Regions from separate parts of the Nocardioides baekrokdamisoli genome, predicted to be linked through region 2. Evidence: predicted binding sites of a transcription regulator. Region 2 holds the regulator's gene; each other region holds the start of a gene.
What was found. The regulator LexA, encoded in region 2, represses DNA repair genes until DNA is damaged. The targets are predictions, from matches to a motif close to TCGAACANNTGTTCGA.
Positions count from the first base shown of each region.

Region 1: a site for LexA is predicted at 1,536-1,551, ahead of recA (recombinase RecA). Genes of this name have one in related genera too.
Region 3: a site for LexA is predicted at 2,372-2,387, ahead of KCTC_RS12145 (HNH endonuclease signature motif containing protein). Genes of this name have one in related genera too.
Region 4: a site for LexA is predicted at 1,444-1,459, ahead of KCTC_RS03545 (DUF5131 family protein). Genes of this name have one in related genera too.

Region 1 is NZ_AP019307.1:156,781-160,340, reverse strand. It holds gene KCTC_RS00650 (regulatory protein RecX) at 1-362, opposite strand, end outside; gene recA (recombinase RecA) at 366-1,418, opposite strand; gene KCTC_RS00640 (DUF3046 domain-containing protein) at 1,587-1,781, opposite strand; gene KCTC_RS00635 (DinB family protein) at 1,768-2,328, opposite strand; gene KCTC_RS00630 (hypothetical protein) at 2,347-2,736, shown strand; gene KCTC_RS00625 (Lhr family ATP-dependent helicase) at 2,758-3,560, shown strand, end outside.
Region 2 is NZ_AP019307.1:1,186,709-1,190,268, reverse strand. It holds gene KCTC_RS05740 (MXAN_6640 family putative metalloprotease) at 1-1,191, opposite strand, end outside; gene lexA (transcriptional repressor LexA) at 1,253-1,990, opposite strand; gene KCTC_RS05730 (LysM peptidoglycan-binding domain-containing protein) at 2,268-2,630, shown strand; gene KCTC_RS05725 (hypothetical protein) at 2,857-3,138, shown strand.
Region 3 is NZ_AP019307.1:2,480,566-2,484,125, forward strand. It holds gene gltX (glutamate--tRNA ligase) at 1-142, shown strand, start outside; gene KCTC_RS12140 (CPBP family intramembrane glutamic endopeptidase) at 217-1,047, shown strand; gene KCTC_RS12145 (HNH endonuclease signature motif containing protein) at 1,101-2,324, opposite strand; tRNA gene KCTC_RS12150 (tRNA-Gln) at 2,528-2,602, shown strand; gene KCTC_RS12155 (ArnT family glycosyltransferase) at 2,678-3,560, shown strand, end outside.
Region 4 is NZ_AP019307.1:741,602-745,161, forward strand. It holds gene KCTC_RS03525 (TetR family transcriptional regulator) at 1-383, shown strand, start outside; gene KCTC_RS03530 (Dabb family protein) at 427-702, shown strand; tRNA gene KCTC_RS03535 (tRNA-Met) at 756-829, shown strand; gene KCTC_RS03540 (hypothetical protein) at 902-1,252, shown strand; gene KCTC_RS03545 (DUF5131 family protein) at 1,474-2,220, shown strand; gene tcmP (three-Cys-motif partner protein TcmP) at 2,202-3,347, opposite strand; gene KCTC_RS03555 (hypothetical protein) at 3,488-3,560, opposite strand, start outside.

The DNA.
Region 1 (3,560 bases), 1.0 Mb from region 2:
AAGCGGGCGAAGGCCGCATCATCGATCAGCCCCACCTCTTCGAACCGGTCCAGCAAGGCCGTGGCAATCTCGGTCGGCACGTTCTTCTTCGCCAACTTGCCGGCCAATTCGTGGCGTGACCGAGCCTGACCGGTCAGTTGGTCGAGAAGGATCTTGCGGGCGACGGCTTCCGCGTCTGCTTCCGGCAGCACTCGCGCCGGGTCCTCGGGAAGTTTCTCCTCCGCTGCCCGCGACCTGCCGATCACGGCTGGCCGGGCATGAGTGAGGTCGGCGTTGCGGGCTGACGCCAGCCAGGCGTCAACGCCCGCGGCGGCGTCGCCGAACCACTCAGGTCCGGACGACGCCGCTGACGAGTCAGCCACGGCTCAGAAGTCCTCGACGCCTGCCGGCTGGGCGGCAACCTCGGCAGGCGCGTCCAACGTCGCACCGATGCCGAGCTTCTCGAGGATCTTCTTCTCGAGTTCGTTGGCCAGGTCCGGGTTGTCGCGCAGGAAGTTGCGGGCGTTCTCCTTGCCCTGACCGAGCTGGTCCCCTTCGTACGTGAACCACGCGCCGGCCTTGCGGACCAGCCCTGCGTCGACACCGACGTCGATCAGGCCGCCTTCGCGGCTGATGCCCTTGCCGTACATGATGTCGAACTCGGCCTGCTTGAACGGCGGCGCGACCTTGTTCTTCACGACCTTGACGCGGGTGCGGTTGCCGACCATGTCGGTGCCGTCCTTCAGCGTCTCGATGCGACGCACATCGAGACGGACCGAGGAGTAGAACTTCAGCGCACGACCACCGGTCGTCGTCTCCGGCGACCCGAACATGACACCGATCTTCTCGCGAAGCTGGTTGATGAAGATCATGGTGGTGTTCGAGTTGTTGAGCGCACCGGTCATCTTGCGCAGCGCCTGCGACATGAGTCGCGCCTGCAGACCGACGTGACTGTCACCCATCTCACCCTCGATCTCGGCGCGCGGCACGAGCGCCGCAACGGAGTCGATGACGATCAGGTCGAGGGCGCCGGAGCGGATCAGCATGTCGGCGATCTCGAGCGCCTGCTCACCGCTGTCCGGCTGGCTGACCAGGAGGGCGTCGGTGTCGACGCCCAGCGCCTTCGCATAGTCGGGGTCGAGCGCGTGCTCTGCGTCGATGAAGGCGACCACGCCGCCGGCTCGCTGGGCGTTGGCGACCGCGTGCAGCGCAACGGTCGTCTTGCCGGAGGACTCGGGACCGTAGATCTCGACGACACGGCCGCGCGGAAGGCCGCCGATGCCGAGCGCGATGTCGAGGGCGACCGATCCGGTCGGGATGACCTCCAGCGGAGCACGGGTGTCATCGCCCAGCCGCATGACCGAGCCCTTGCCGAACTGCTTCTCAATGTTTGCGAGCGCTACGTCGAGCGCCTTCTCGCGGTCTCCACCAGCCATGATGTGTCCTGCCTTCGTACTGTTCGGTCGGGTGTTTTTTCTCGTTGTCATCGCTGGAAGGACGCTAGGTGTGGCCACCGACAATTTCGAGCGTCGATCCGTCTCCTGTGGATAACGTACCCGAACGTTTGTTCGAATCACGCCGAAGAATCGGCGTGTCGTGGGGTCAGTTCAGCGCTGGTTCGCGGGGAGACCGAGGGTCTCGTGGACCGCGCGCCAGACGTACTTCGGCTGCTCGCCCGACGCCAGCGCCTGCTGGACCGTGAGTCCGCCGAGCTCGGCGATCACGTGCTGCGACGCCCAGACACCGGCGTACGCGCCACCGAGAGCCTCCTCCATGCGGGACCAGAACTCAGTGACCCTCATCGCTGCCCCACCGGACGCCACTGACATCCCAGAGGTGGTGGACGACGTCGTGCAGGTGATACCGACCGATGGAGTCGACGGTGAACACGCTTCCGTTCGACCTGATCCCGCGCCGATCCCACGCGCCGACCGGGACCGACTCATAGATCCACGCAACGTCGTCGGCGCTCTCAGCGAGCTCGAGCGCAACGACACCGGGGGTCTGGAGGTCGTACCGCTCCTCGCGGGCGGTCTCGTCCTGGTCCCAGTTCGCGAAATGCGGCTCGTCCTCAGTGACCATCCGGGTCACGCGCATCGAGAAGATCCGATGGACGTCGCGCAGGTGGCAGCCGTACTCGAGGACCGACCAGGTCCGGGCGTCAGGACGAGCGACTGCATCGTCGACGGCCAGATAGGGGAGGAATGCGGCAGTCGTCTCCCGCAGGTGTGCGCCCAGATGGGCGACGTCCACCGCGGCGGCGACGAAACCGCACTCGGCGCAGGGCTCCGTGACCACCCAGGTCCAGTCCTTGGTGTCCGGCTCGATCTCGTCGTACGGCTCGCTCATCGGTGCCACCCTATGTCGATGAACATCCGCGTTGGGAAGAAGGGCACCACTGTTCATCTGGGCCTGTGGGACCGCGACGGGACTGCCATCACCCGACGCGCGTGCCGACGCAAGAACTTCACGAACGCAGGGCGTTTCCTGCCGACGGTCGATCCGGTGACCTGCAAGGTGTGCGTACGGCTTCGCGACGAGTCGCCCGGATGGCTGGTGCGCGCGGCGTACGGCAACGACCCGGCCACTGCAGCCCTTGCGCAGGGCAACGCGGTCGTCCTCCCGCACGATGTCCCGTTGGCATGGTGCGCACGATGCGGCGAGCAGTACCCGAAGCCCGCAGGTCGCTATGCCGCCACCGTCGACGGCAACGTCTGCGTCCCGTGCTTCGACCGACTGCGGGGCACGGAACGGTAACTGTCGGTGCGCGGTGCTTGGATGATCTCCATGTCCCTGCACCGCTTCAGCCCCGCGACCCGGGCCTGGTTCGATGCGTCGTTCGTCGCCCCGACGCCTGTCCAGTTGGCGGCCTGGGACGCGATCTCCGCGGGGCAGCACGCGCTCGTCGTGGCACCGACCGGTTCAGGCAAGACCCTCAGTGCGTTCCTGTGGTCGCTGGATCGTCTGCTGACGACCGCGCCTCCGGAGAAGTCCGTGCGCACGCGCGTGCTCTACATCAGCCCGTTGAAGGCACTCGGCGTCGATGTGGAGCGCAACCTCCGAGCTCCCCTGGTCGGGATCGAGCACGCCGCGGCGCGCCTCGGATCGACTGTGCCCCCGATTCGAGTCGGCGTACGCAGTGGGGACACGACGGCGGCGGACCGCAGGAGGCTGCAGACCAGCCCTCCGGACATCCTGATCACGACACCCGAGTCGCTGTTCCTGATGCTCACCTCACGTGCTCGCGAGTCGCTGCGCGGGATCGAGACGGTGATCCTCGACGAGGTGCACGCGGTCGCAGGCTCGAAGCGCGGGACTCATCTCGCGCTGTCGCTCGAGCGGCTGGACGCCCTGCTCCCGGCACCTGCTCAGCGGATCGGACTGTCGGCCACGGTGCGGCCGATTGAGGACGTGGCCACGTTCCTCGGAGGCGCCGCTCCGGTCAGCGTCGTGGCTCCTCCGAGCCACAAGGAATGGGACCTGCGCATCGAGGTGCCGGTCGAGGACATGACCGACCTGTCGCGTACCGAGGAGGACGGCACTACCAACTCCATCTGGCCCCATGTCGAAGAGCGTGTGGC
Region 2 (3,560 bases):
GACGAAGGTCGAGGACGCCAGGTGGCGTACGCCCCCGTACAACTTGGTCGGGCTGAGGTTGCTAGGGGAGACCGTCCTGCTCCAGGCAGCTGCCGACGCGGGATAGTGGGCGCCCTGCGCGTACGTGCTCCGCGGGTGCCGGTTGCCGGCGCTGAAGGCGAGCCACGTCGCCGGGAAACTCGCCCTGACCCGCGCCAAGGCGAACTTGATGGCGCTGATCGAGAAGTACCGCGCGGCGTTGTGGCTGTTGTCGGAGTAGCGCCATGCGTTCAGGATCAGCGACGGCATCGAACCGGTCTTCGCCGGGAACTTCTCCGTGAGGTACTGGAACCAGAGGAAGTCCTGGTAGACCGACATGTTGTAGCAGCCGCTGCCGCCGCCAGAGTTGTCGTCGAGCGGCAGCCAGGGCGTGCCGACGACGCCGCACTGCGAGGCGTCCAGGTACTGCCAGTTGTCCTTCACTGCGGGGTAGACCTGCGTCTCGGCCCACGCGGCGGTCGCCTCCATGAACCAGCGGTCCTCGTCCACGTCGTAGGCGAACTGAGTCGCGTGGAAGAACTCGTGCGCGACCGTCGCCTGCATCACCTGGGTGGATGTGTACGGGTTGTTGCAACTGTCCGGGAACCCGGTCTGGCTGTGTTGATCGCAACTGAAATCGTTGTCCAGCACCATGTACGCCGGACCGTCGGTGCCGCCTGTGGGGCTGTCGGCCGCGGGTGCCGTGAAGCCGTACGCGCCCTTGTAGGCGCCGCTCTGCCAGGTGAATAGGTCGACGAGGAACACATTGATCGACGGCGTGGCGTTGCCGGAATTGGGATCAGCCTCGATCGCCTTGTAGCCCGAGCTTGTGTAGACGTCCTCGGCGTGTTGGTAGGCCGCGACCATGTCGCTGACGAACTGCGAGGTGGCTGCGTTGGCACCGGATGTCGTGTAGTTCACGCAGACGTTGACCGCCAGGCCGACGGTGCACTGCTGGCTGGTGTCGAAACTGACGTCGCCCTGGGGAACCGACGTACGAGCCAGCGGCGCCTTCGGTCGGGCTCCGGAATCCAGGTGGTGCGAGCCGTAGTTGATGAACACCGGCCCCCCGACATTCGGGAGGTGTGGCACCGGCTTGGTCGCAGCCTCAACTGGCGCGCTCAACCCGCCGAGCAGGAGCGAGACCGTGAGCAGCAGGCCGAGGCGACGCATGCCCGAAATCCTATGTCGCGCCACCGACAGAACTGAGCTCCGCGATGGCGGCCCTCGATGGTCAGATGGTGCGCAGAACCGCCGTCACGATGCCGAGGATCGTGGCGTACGTGCCGTCGATCGGGTCCAGTGAACTGTTGTGCGGCAGCAGCCAGGTCTGACCGTTCTTGCGCTGGAACTCCTTGACGGTGGCCTCGTCGTCCAGCAGGGCCGCGACGAAGTCGCCGTTGTTGGCGGTGTTCTGCTGTTTGATGACGATGTAGTCGCCGTCGCAGATGGCAGCCTCGATCATCGAGTCGCCCTTGACCTTGAGCAGGAACAGCTGACCGTCGCCGACGAGTTCCTTGGGCAGCGGGAATACAGCTTCGGTCCTCTCGTCGGCAAGGATCGGGGTGCCGGCCGCGATGGTGCCGACCAGAGGCACGTTCACCGCCGTCGGGAAAACGTCGTAGCCGCTTTCGTCGAACGTCCGCTCGACCGAGTGATCGGGCTCGATGCGCGCCTGTCGGGCAGCCAGCACCTCGGGAAGGAAGACCTCGAGGGCGCGCGGACGGTTCGGGTCGCGACGAATGAAGCCGTGCTGCTCCAGGACCTTCAGTTGGTGCGCGACCGAACTGCTGCTGGTCAGGCCGACCGCGGCGCCGATCTCGCGCATGCTCGGCGGGTAGCCCTTGCGCTCGATGTGCTCGCGCAACGTCGTCAGGATGCGCTGCTGTCGCGCGGTCAGTCCCGAGGCGTCGGCTGGGCCGTCCGGCAATTCGCTGACCTCGCCGAGAAGGTCGCTGGTGTCCTTCGTCATGGAAGCACCGTACGCCGCGAGGACCGGGCCGTTCAAACATCTGTTCGATTCGCGGCGTGTCGGCAGGACGACGGAATTCGAACATCCGTGCGACACGCCGTACGAACGAATGTTCGAAGAAATCCTCGACTCTATCGAACACGTGTTCTATAGTCGTACACATGTTCGAACGATGAGCCGATCGAGATCGACCGACACCTGGGCTCCAGAAATTGTCGGTGGTCGCCGATAGACCTCATCCCAGAAGGCAGTTCCTACTTCCCCAGGAGTGATTCACATGAGCGCAATGACGATCGAGTCCGTGATGGTCCGCCCGGCCCGTCCGGCGTTGACGGTGGTTGCTCCGGCGGCCCGCACCGTCCGGCTGACGCGCCGTGGTCGCCTGGTGGTCTTCGTTGCCGTCCTTCTGGGTCTGCTTGCGCTCGCCGTGCTCGGCAGCCAGATCGCCAGCGCGGGAGAGCATGCCGGCGTCATCAGGACGCACACCGTCATGGTCAAGCCGGGCGACTCGCTGTGGAACGTCGCGGCTCGCGCCGCCGGTGACGGCGACGTCACCGCGATGGAGGACCGGATCATGAAGCTGAACGGGCTGAGCTCGGACAGCGTCCAGGCCGGTCAGGTGCTGCGCGTACCTGCCTGACGCACAAGCCGCGTACGCGCTGATTCGACCCCAGGGCGTACGACCGGGGGAAACACGGTGCCGTGAGGCGCCACTGCGAGGGGCGAGCCCGTTCTTGGGGAAGAAACGTTGCCTGTAGGCATATGGCTCGCCGCTCGTGACAAACAGATCGGCCCTTGTTTGCCGCCAAGGCGGGCAAGGGTCGTTCTGCGTTCCGGCGGGCCGATCGTCTGGCAGATTGTGCATGGTGCGCGACCGACGTGTAGCCCATCGCCTGGGCTGGATCCGACGGCGGCGCAACCCGCTGCCTGGCCTCGGCAGTGGCTACCGCGCGTGGGGCACGCTCCTGTTCTTGCTCGTCATTCTGTTCGGCGGCGGTGTCGGCGGGCTCGCTCGCGGCCACGACACCGTCGGTTCCGTCGCCTTGCTTGTTGGTGGGATCGCGCTCGTTGGACTGTTCGCGGCATACGTCATGCGACCGGTTGGCAAGCCTGGGGCGATCAGGGCGTCACGCACTCATCGGGCCTGACTGCTGAGGACTCGTATGCGGCTCGATGTGTTCTGACGACGTATGAGGTACGTCGCCAGAACATACGAGGCGTGGTCGGGCGCGGCGTGAGCGAGGGCGACCTTCTGGTCCCGACCTGATGGGGCGTATTGGTGTCAACCGACCTTCATGGGGAAGAAACGGGTTCGCCCCTCGTACGTTTGCCTTCGCGTTTGGACTCCGACACGCCGAAGTTCTCAGCAGGCCTTGCGCCCCTAGTGCTGAAGTCGTAAGGTCACCACTACATCTAGTAGTTACACGGATGTAGTTTTCCACATCTAGTTCACAATCGACCGATCCCCATCCACAGATCAGCCGGAAGAATTCACAGGATTCGCTGGTTATCCACAGGACGAAGATCACATCGGTGGACAAAGCGGTTTCCAGAAACCGAGAGGAGCGAG
Region 3 (3,560 bases), 1.3 Mb from region 2:
GGAGATGGGCCTCAAGCCGCGCGTCGCGTTCGGTCCAGTACGCGTCGCCACCACCGGCCGTCGGATCAGCCCGCCGCTGTACGAATCGCTCGAACTCCTCGGTCGCGACCGTACGCTTCGCCGACTGCAGGCTGCGCTCTGACCTCGCCGCGCCTCACGTACCCCCAGTTGCACCGGCTCGGCCGGCACAGCTGGGGGTTGTGGGTTGTAGGGATCGTGGGTGCCTTCGTCGGTGCGCTGGTGCTGGTGCCGCTTGTTGCCGCTCTGGGGATCCGGATCGCGAATGCGATCGGTGGGGCAGATTTCATCAGCACGGATCGGCTCACCGCGAAGGTCGGCGTCACCCCGCCTGACCTGGCCGCCCTCAACCTCAACAACGCGGGCTGGATCCTCGTCGCCGTCGCGCTGACCTGGTTCGTCCATCGGGTACGCCCCGGCTTCCTGATCAGCGTTGCGCAGCGGTTCCGGTGGCGCTGGCTGGCGGTGTGCTTCGGGCTGGGAATCCTCACCCTGGCGGTGACCGTGCTGGTCGAACTGGTGATCCCGTCGACGACCAGCGCGGCCGCGGCCGAGCACTACTCGACCGAGCGGACCGCTGCGTTCATCGCGGTGGTCGCGCTGACGACGCCGTTGCAGGCGATGGGCGAGGAGTTCATGTTCCGCGGCTATCTCACCCAGGCCATGGGCGGCGTCGCGCCGAAGGCTGTTGCTGTGGTCGTGCCCGCGTTGCTGTTCGCCGCCGCACACGGATCGCAGGGTCTGCCGGTGTTCATCGACCGACTGACGTTCGGGCTGATGGCCGGCGTCGTGGTGCTCGTCAGCGGAGGTCTCGAGGCCGGGATCGCGATGCACGTCCTCAACAATCTGGTCGCCTTCGGGGTCGCCATCGGGACGCACTCCGTCAGCGCGACTCTGGCTGCGTCCGGTGGCACCTGGTGGGTCGTGCCGGTGACCCTCACGCAGAACGGCGTGTTCCTCGTGCTGGTCGTCTGGGCCACCCGCCGGCGTGGGCCGGACTTCGCGTCCGCTCCAGCTGCAGCCGCCTGAAGTGCGGTCTGTGGGTGTCGGCATCGGCGCCCAACGATGCGTCCTGGCCCGTCCTACCTGCGCAAATGCAGTTCCAGCAGCCTGCCGTTGCGGGTCGACTGGTACCGCGAGTCGTGAAGCCTTCGGTGGTGGTGACCGCACACGAGTAGTGCGTTGTTGAGGTCGGTGCGGCCGCCACGGGACCAGGGGTCTTCGTGGTGGGCGTCGCACCACGTCGAGGGCACGTCGCAGCCTTGGACCTGGCAGGTGGAGTGTCGGGTGCGCAGCGCCTTGCGCTGGGCTGGCGTGAACAACCGTTGCGCACGACCCAGGTCCAGCACCTGCGACCTGCCTCCCAGGACAACAGGAATGATCTCGGCGGTGCAAGCCAATCGGCGTGCTTCGGCGGCGCTGAGTCGTTGGTCGGAGTCGAGCCCGCCGATCGACGCGGCACCCAAGTCGGTGCGGAGGACGGCCAGTGGGACGGTCACCATGACGGTGGTCGCGTGACCACCGTGCTTCGGCAGTGTGGCCGGATTGATGTGCTCGAGGAGGTCGCAGAACGCCCGGCCCAGCAACTGATCGGCACGGGCAGTCTCGCCGTCGAGCTTCCGGGGCTGGGTGAACGCCTCCACGTACGTCCGGAGCCGCTGGGCGGCCGACGCCGGGATGACGCCGCTGATCGTTGAGGTGCCGTCGTACCGATCCAGGATTCGCAGGGACGTCTTCTCCCACGCCGACCGTTCCTCCCGCAAGAGCGCCTTCGCTTCGGCCGCATCTGCCGCGTCTGGATCGACCACCGCTTCCAGATGGCGAGCCACGCGAGAGAGCGCCTTGGGGGAGAGGGTAGGAGCCTGATCCACCAGCGCCGCCTCGGCACGATCGCGGAGTTCGGCGGTCACATCGGAGGGGAGTCCGTCGAGGGCACGGACGATGATCCCGGCTTTGGCAACATCGATCACACCCTCCGCGAGCGCTGCCGACACGATCGGCGCGGACTCAAGCGACCGACCGAGCTGAAGCGAGCGACGTACGGCATGGACGTCGTCGTGCGCCTCGTGCGCCAGCCAGGCGGCGACGTCCCGCGCGCCCGCGTCGAAGGCCACATCGTCCGCTGCCGCCAGCAACCTTGCCTGCAATGAGGCCGCGGAGGCCAACGCCTCGCGGATCGCCAGGAGGGCGGCCGCCTTGTCCTTCGTCGGCATGAACGTCGGATCGAGGTCGGCGACATCGATGAGTGCGGAGCGGACCGTACGCGCACACGCCAACACCGGGTGGGTGTGATGCGGGTCGTCCATGGCAGCTCCTCGAGTTGCCACAACTTTACCGCCGGCCACCGACAAAAACGAACAAATGTTCGAATAGGTGGTGAGATGAATTACCGAGCCGCGCGAACCGTCTGACCACGCCGCGTCAATGCCGGATTTCGCGTCAACCCCGGTCGCCGGGTAACGTTCTCCAACGGCTGGCCGACGCTCTTTCGAGGGCCGAAGTGAGCCATTGGGATATGGTGTAATTGGCAACACTACGGTTTCTGGTTCCGTCATTCTAGGTTCGAGTCCTGGTATCCCAGCCACATTGAACGGCGACTCCTGCGAGTCGCCGTTCGGCGTTTCCGGGGGTCGCACGCCGCGACGGTTAGAGTCAGGCCGTGCCCGAGGATCCCGCCCCCACCCGCCTGTCGCAGCGCGTACGCGATCGTTTGCCGATTGCCGCGGTCCTGACCGGATCGCTCGTTCTGTACACGTGGAATCTCGCGGTGAACCAGTGGGGCAACACGTACTACAGCGCCGCGGTCTGGGCGGGCTCGCGCAACCTGGAGGCGGCGTTCTTCGGGTCCATTGATCCGCACAACGCGATGTCGGTGGACAAGCCGCCGGCCGCGTTCTGGTTGCCCGAGATCCTGGTTCGGATCTTCGGCCTGCACAGTTGGACGCTGATGCTGCCGAATGCTCTTCTCGGCGTCGCCACCGTCGGCATGGTCTATCTGATCGTGCGCCGGGTGGCGACCGAAAGAGCTGCCGTCTTCGGTGCGATCGTCACCGCGCTCACCCCGGCGGCTGCGCTGATGTTCCGTTACAACAACCCGGACGCATTGCTCGTCTTCCTGCTGGTGACGGCTGGCTACGCCACGATCCGCGCCATTGAGACCGGTGCGCGACGCTGGCTGATCACGGCGGGTCTGCTGGTCGGGTTCGGAGTGCTGACCAAGATGCTGCAGGCCGGACTGGTCGTGCCGGTCTTCGCTCTGGCCCACCTCGACCTCGCCCCGGGGACGGTCAAGCGCCGACTCGTCGACCTGCTCTGGGCCGCCGCGGCGATCATCGTCGGGTGCGGCTGGTGGTTCGCTATTGTGGCGCTGACCCCGGCGGGTCATCGCCCCTTTATCGATGGCACCACCAACAACTCGATCATCGATCTGGTCTTCGGCTACAACGGCTTCGGTCGGCTGACCGGCGGATCCGGCAACGAGGGTGCCTCGAACGGCCTCATCTCGATGTTCCGACTGACAGGCCGGAACGCGTTGCCGATGG
Region 4 (3,560 bases), 450 kb from region 2:
CGTCCATCGACCGATCGACGGGTCACATCGCCGCACTGCCACCCTCGGCCGATCTGCGGTCTGCAGTGATCGACCTCTGGGTTGCCGCGCAGACCGCCCCGGTGGACGGGTGCAACCGCCTCTACGTCGAGGCCTCCGCGCTCGGACTGTTCGGCCGCGAGCCGTACGCCAGCGCTGTGCGGGTGGGCAACGAGCGGTGGATGGCCGCGCTCGTCGGCCACCTCACCCGGTCGGGCGTCGAGGAGACGCGCGCGGTCCGAGCGGCCGAACTCGTCGACGCCGCCTTCATGGGCTTCCAACTCGACCTGCCCCTCGACCTGGACCCGGAGGCGAGGCTGCGTACCGTCACCGACCTCGCCGATACCCTCGCCGCACTCCCCTGACCCTGGCGGCTGCCCGCCTCACCCGGTCGCTACCGTCTCCCCCATGGCCGCGCTGCGTCACGTCATCCTGTTCCGCCTCCACGAAGGCGCCGATGCCGACCGAGCCGTGGCTCTGTTGCGCTCGTTCCAGCCTCCCGGCACCACGAAGTGGATCATCGAACGCTCCGTCGACGAACGCAAGGGCGTCGTGATCGTGGAGGACGCGACCTTCGAATCGGAGGCGGCACTGGACGCCTTCCGGGTGTCGGAGGACCACGCCGAGGCGGTCGCCTTCATGAAGGAGAACGCCGACTGGCTGGTCGGCGACTGGTGGGAGTGAGTACGCGGCGATTTGGGTCCTGTGTGCCACTCCCGTAGTGTTCATTTCACCGACGCGGGGTGGAGCAGCTCGGTAGCTCGCTGGGCTCATAACCCAGAGGTCGCAGGTTCAAATCCTGTCCCCGCTACAAATCAGAAGGCCCGGATCACCAGATCCGGGCCTTCTGCCTTTCACCCTCGACCGCGAAATGAGGCCCACCATGGTTGCGAGCCGCTCTGCACGCGAGAGGAAGGCCGCCGTCGAGGCGGGAGGCCTGGCCAGGGTCAAGATCGATCTCGGCGCGGACGATCAGTTCGTCTACAAGATCGCCTGCAGCGAGTGCACCGCGCGCGCCGACAAGCCCTGGTCGACATACCGCGCCGGGCAAGACAACGGCTACATGGCAGCCATGGACCGCTGGATCTTCCACCTGCAGGAACGGCATGTCGGGAGCGTCGCGCCATGCCTGGCGTACGCGGCGGCTGCGCTGCAGCGGCTTGAGGAGGCTCGGGGGCGGCGGGCGCATGGGGGTCCTGCGCCGGAGACACGCGCGACAGTCCGCCCAGGATGACGCACGACTCCGCCAGCATCACAGTTCAACGCACCGTGGCCCACCAGCAGCGATGAAGGCCCCTGTCTGCAGAAACACCGCAAGGAGCCGGTCGGGTTCCTCCAGCGCTCCCAATATCTGGCCAGCAACTGCCTCAGCCTCTCGGCCAATACCCCAATTTGGCACTAGGGTGGCTTAAGATCGCAGGTGATTCGAACACGTGTTCGATACAGGAGATACCGATGGCTACGCATAGCGCGATCGAATGGACCGAAGTGACCTGGAACCCGGTCACTGGTTGCGATCGCGTCGCTGCCGGATGCGACAACTGCTACGCCTTGGCGCTTGCGAAGCGCCTCAAGGCGATGGGCGCAGAGAAGTACCAAAACGACGGGAATCTAATCACTTCTGGCCCAGGTTTCGACGTCACTACCCACCCGAAGTCGTTGGGCGAGCCCTACCGCTGGTCCGGGTCCCGAGTTGTCTTCGTTAACTCGATGAGCGATTTGTTCCACGCGCGCGTTCCGCTCGACTTCATCCGGGACGTCTTCGGGGTCATCCGCGAAACGCCACAGCACACATATCAGGTGCTGACTAAGCGCGCTCATCGACTCGAACGCATCGCAGACAAGCTTGAGTGGCCCGACAACCTGTGGATGGGCGTCTCGGTCGAGTCCGCAGACGTTGTGGACCGAATCGACCATCTTCGCCGGACACCGGCCAAGACGCGCTTCCTTTCCTGCGAGCCCCTCCTGACCGCGCTTCCGGGACTAGACCTCAACTCGATCGACTGGGTGATTGCTGGCGGCGAGTCTGGGCCGCGAGCTAGGCCCATGGCATCCAAGTGGGTTGGGGATATCCGGGACCAGTGCGAAGACGCGGGAGTGGCCTTCTTCTTCAAGCAATGGGGAGGCCGCACGCCGAAGGCGAACGGTCGCGAATTCGAGGGCCGCACATACGACGAGATGCCTCAGCTCACTACCGCGTAAGTCCTGAGGTACTGCTTCGCCTCCTTGGACTCCTCGACTAGCCGCCCGTCCTTGACCATGTCACGCAACACCTTGTGAGCGACACGCTCCTCGACAACGCCGTACATCTCTCCAAAGATCTCGCCGCACTTCTTGATCGGTACGAACCGCTTGGTTCCGCTCGCGATCATCGCCTCGATGTTCGCTCGGATGACAGGATCTGCATCCATGCGGTCTTGTTTCTGCTGGTCCGCGACTGAAATCAACGGCTGCTCAGTAGCCTCACTTTCGAGGAACTCGAGCCAGGCGTACCGCGCCTTCGCCGCAGCGTTCCCAAATAGCCAGAAGCCGTGCGCGTTTCGGGTAAGGAAGACGAGGTAGTAGACCGGCTGCTGCCCTTCCTTTCGATAGACAGGAGCGACGACCCAGCCCATGCTCGCGGCATCGCCGAGACGGCGCGCGTACTCCTCCACCACCGCGTCAGCCGCGATCGACCAGTTGGCCTTACCGGACTCTTCGTAGGCGTCGATGGCAACCCTGCGCCACCAGCGACCGCCACACATCGTGTCGACCGCATCAGTGTTTGCCCTATCGCCAAGTTTGTAGACAAGGCCGGCAGACCTCCGGATTGCGTCGGCACTGATGTTCAGTAGGGCTTCGGTAGCAGGGCTCGGATGGCGACGAGGACCGCTCAGGATGCGAACCAGTTCATCCATCGACAAGTTCACGCCGCACGGGTCGAGAAACAAAAACAGGCTGGCCTGTCGACCGAAGTCAACGATTTCGTCGAGGTAGTCGGCGCAGTCGCCCTTGCGAGTCTCGACATTGATCCCTCGGGCACGGTACTCGTCGGCCACGGATTCCAAGCGTGCGAAATCGTCCTTGTCCTTCTCCACTAGAAAGACGTCCACCTGGGACCGGCCCTTAAGTTTCTGCGCCTCGATCATCATGCGTTCCGCTGAGCCAGCCGATCCGTCCTCGTACCGCCCGCGCCCACCAAACCCATCGGTGATGACACAGCGCTTGGGGTTCAGGTAGCTGGCTGTCTTCGCAGCGTAGGGGAGCACGTACTGCATGAGGATCGCGTGCTTGTAGACAGACTGACCCTTCTTTGCTCGTGTCAGGCCAGCGTCAGTTCCCGTCGACATTGTGCGACTCCCGAAATGATCCGGCGCCAAGACTCGGTCAGCGCGCTCTCGCCGGCAGAGCTCGTGCCTCGACACGGTAGACCTTCAGAGGGACCGATCGGCGCCGAAACGCGGGCCGCCCACCGCCACGGCGGGAGTTGTCAGTCGCGACTAACAAGGTTGTGGATGCAGTCCGGACACATGCCGAACTCGCTCGTCGTCCACATACCACAG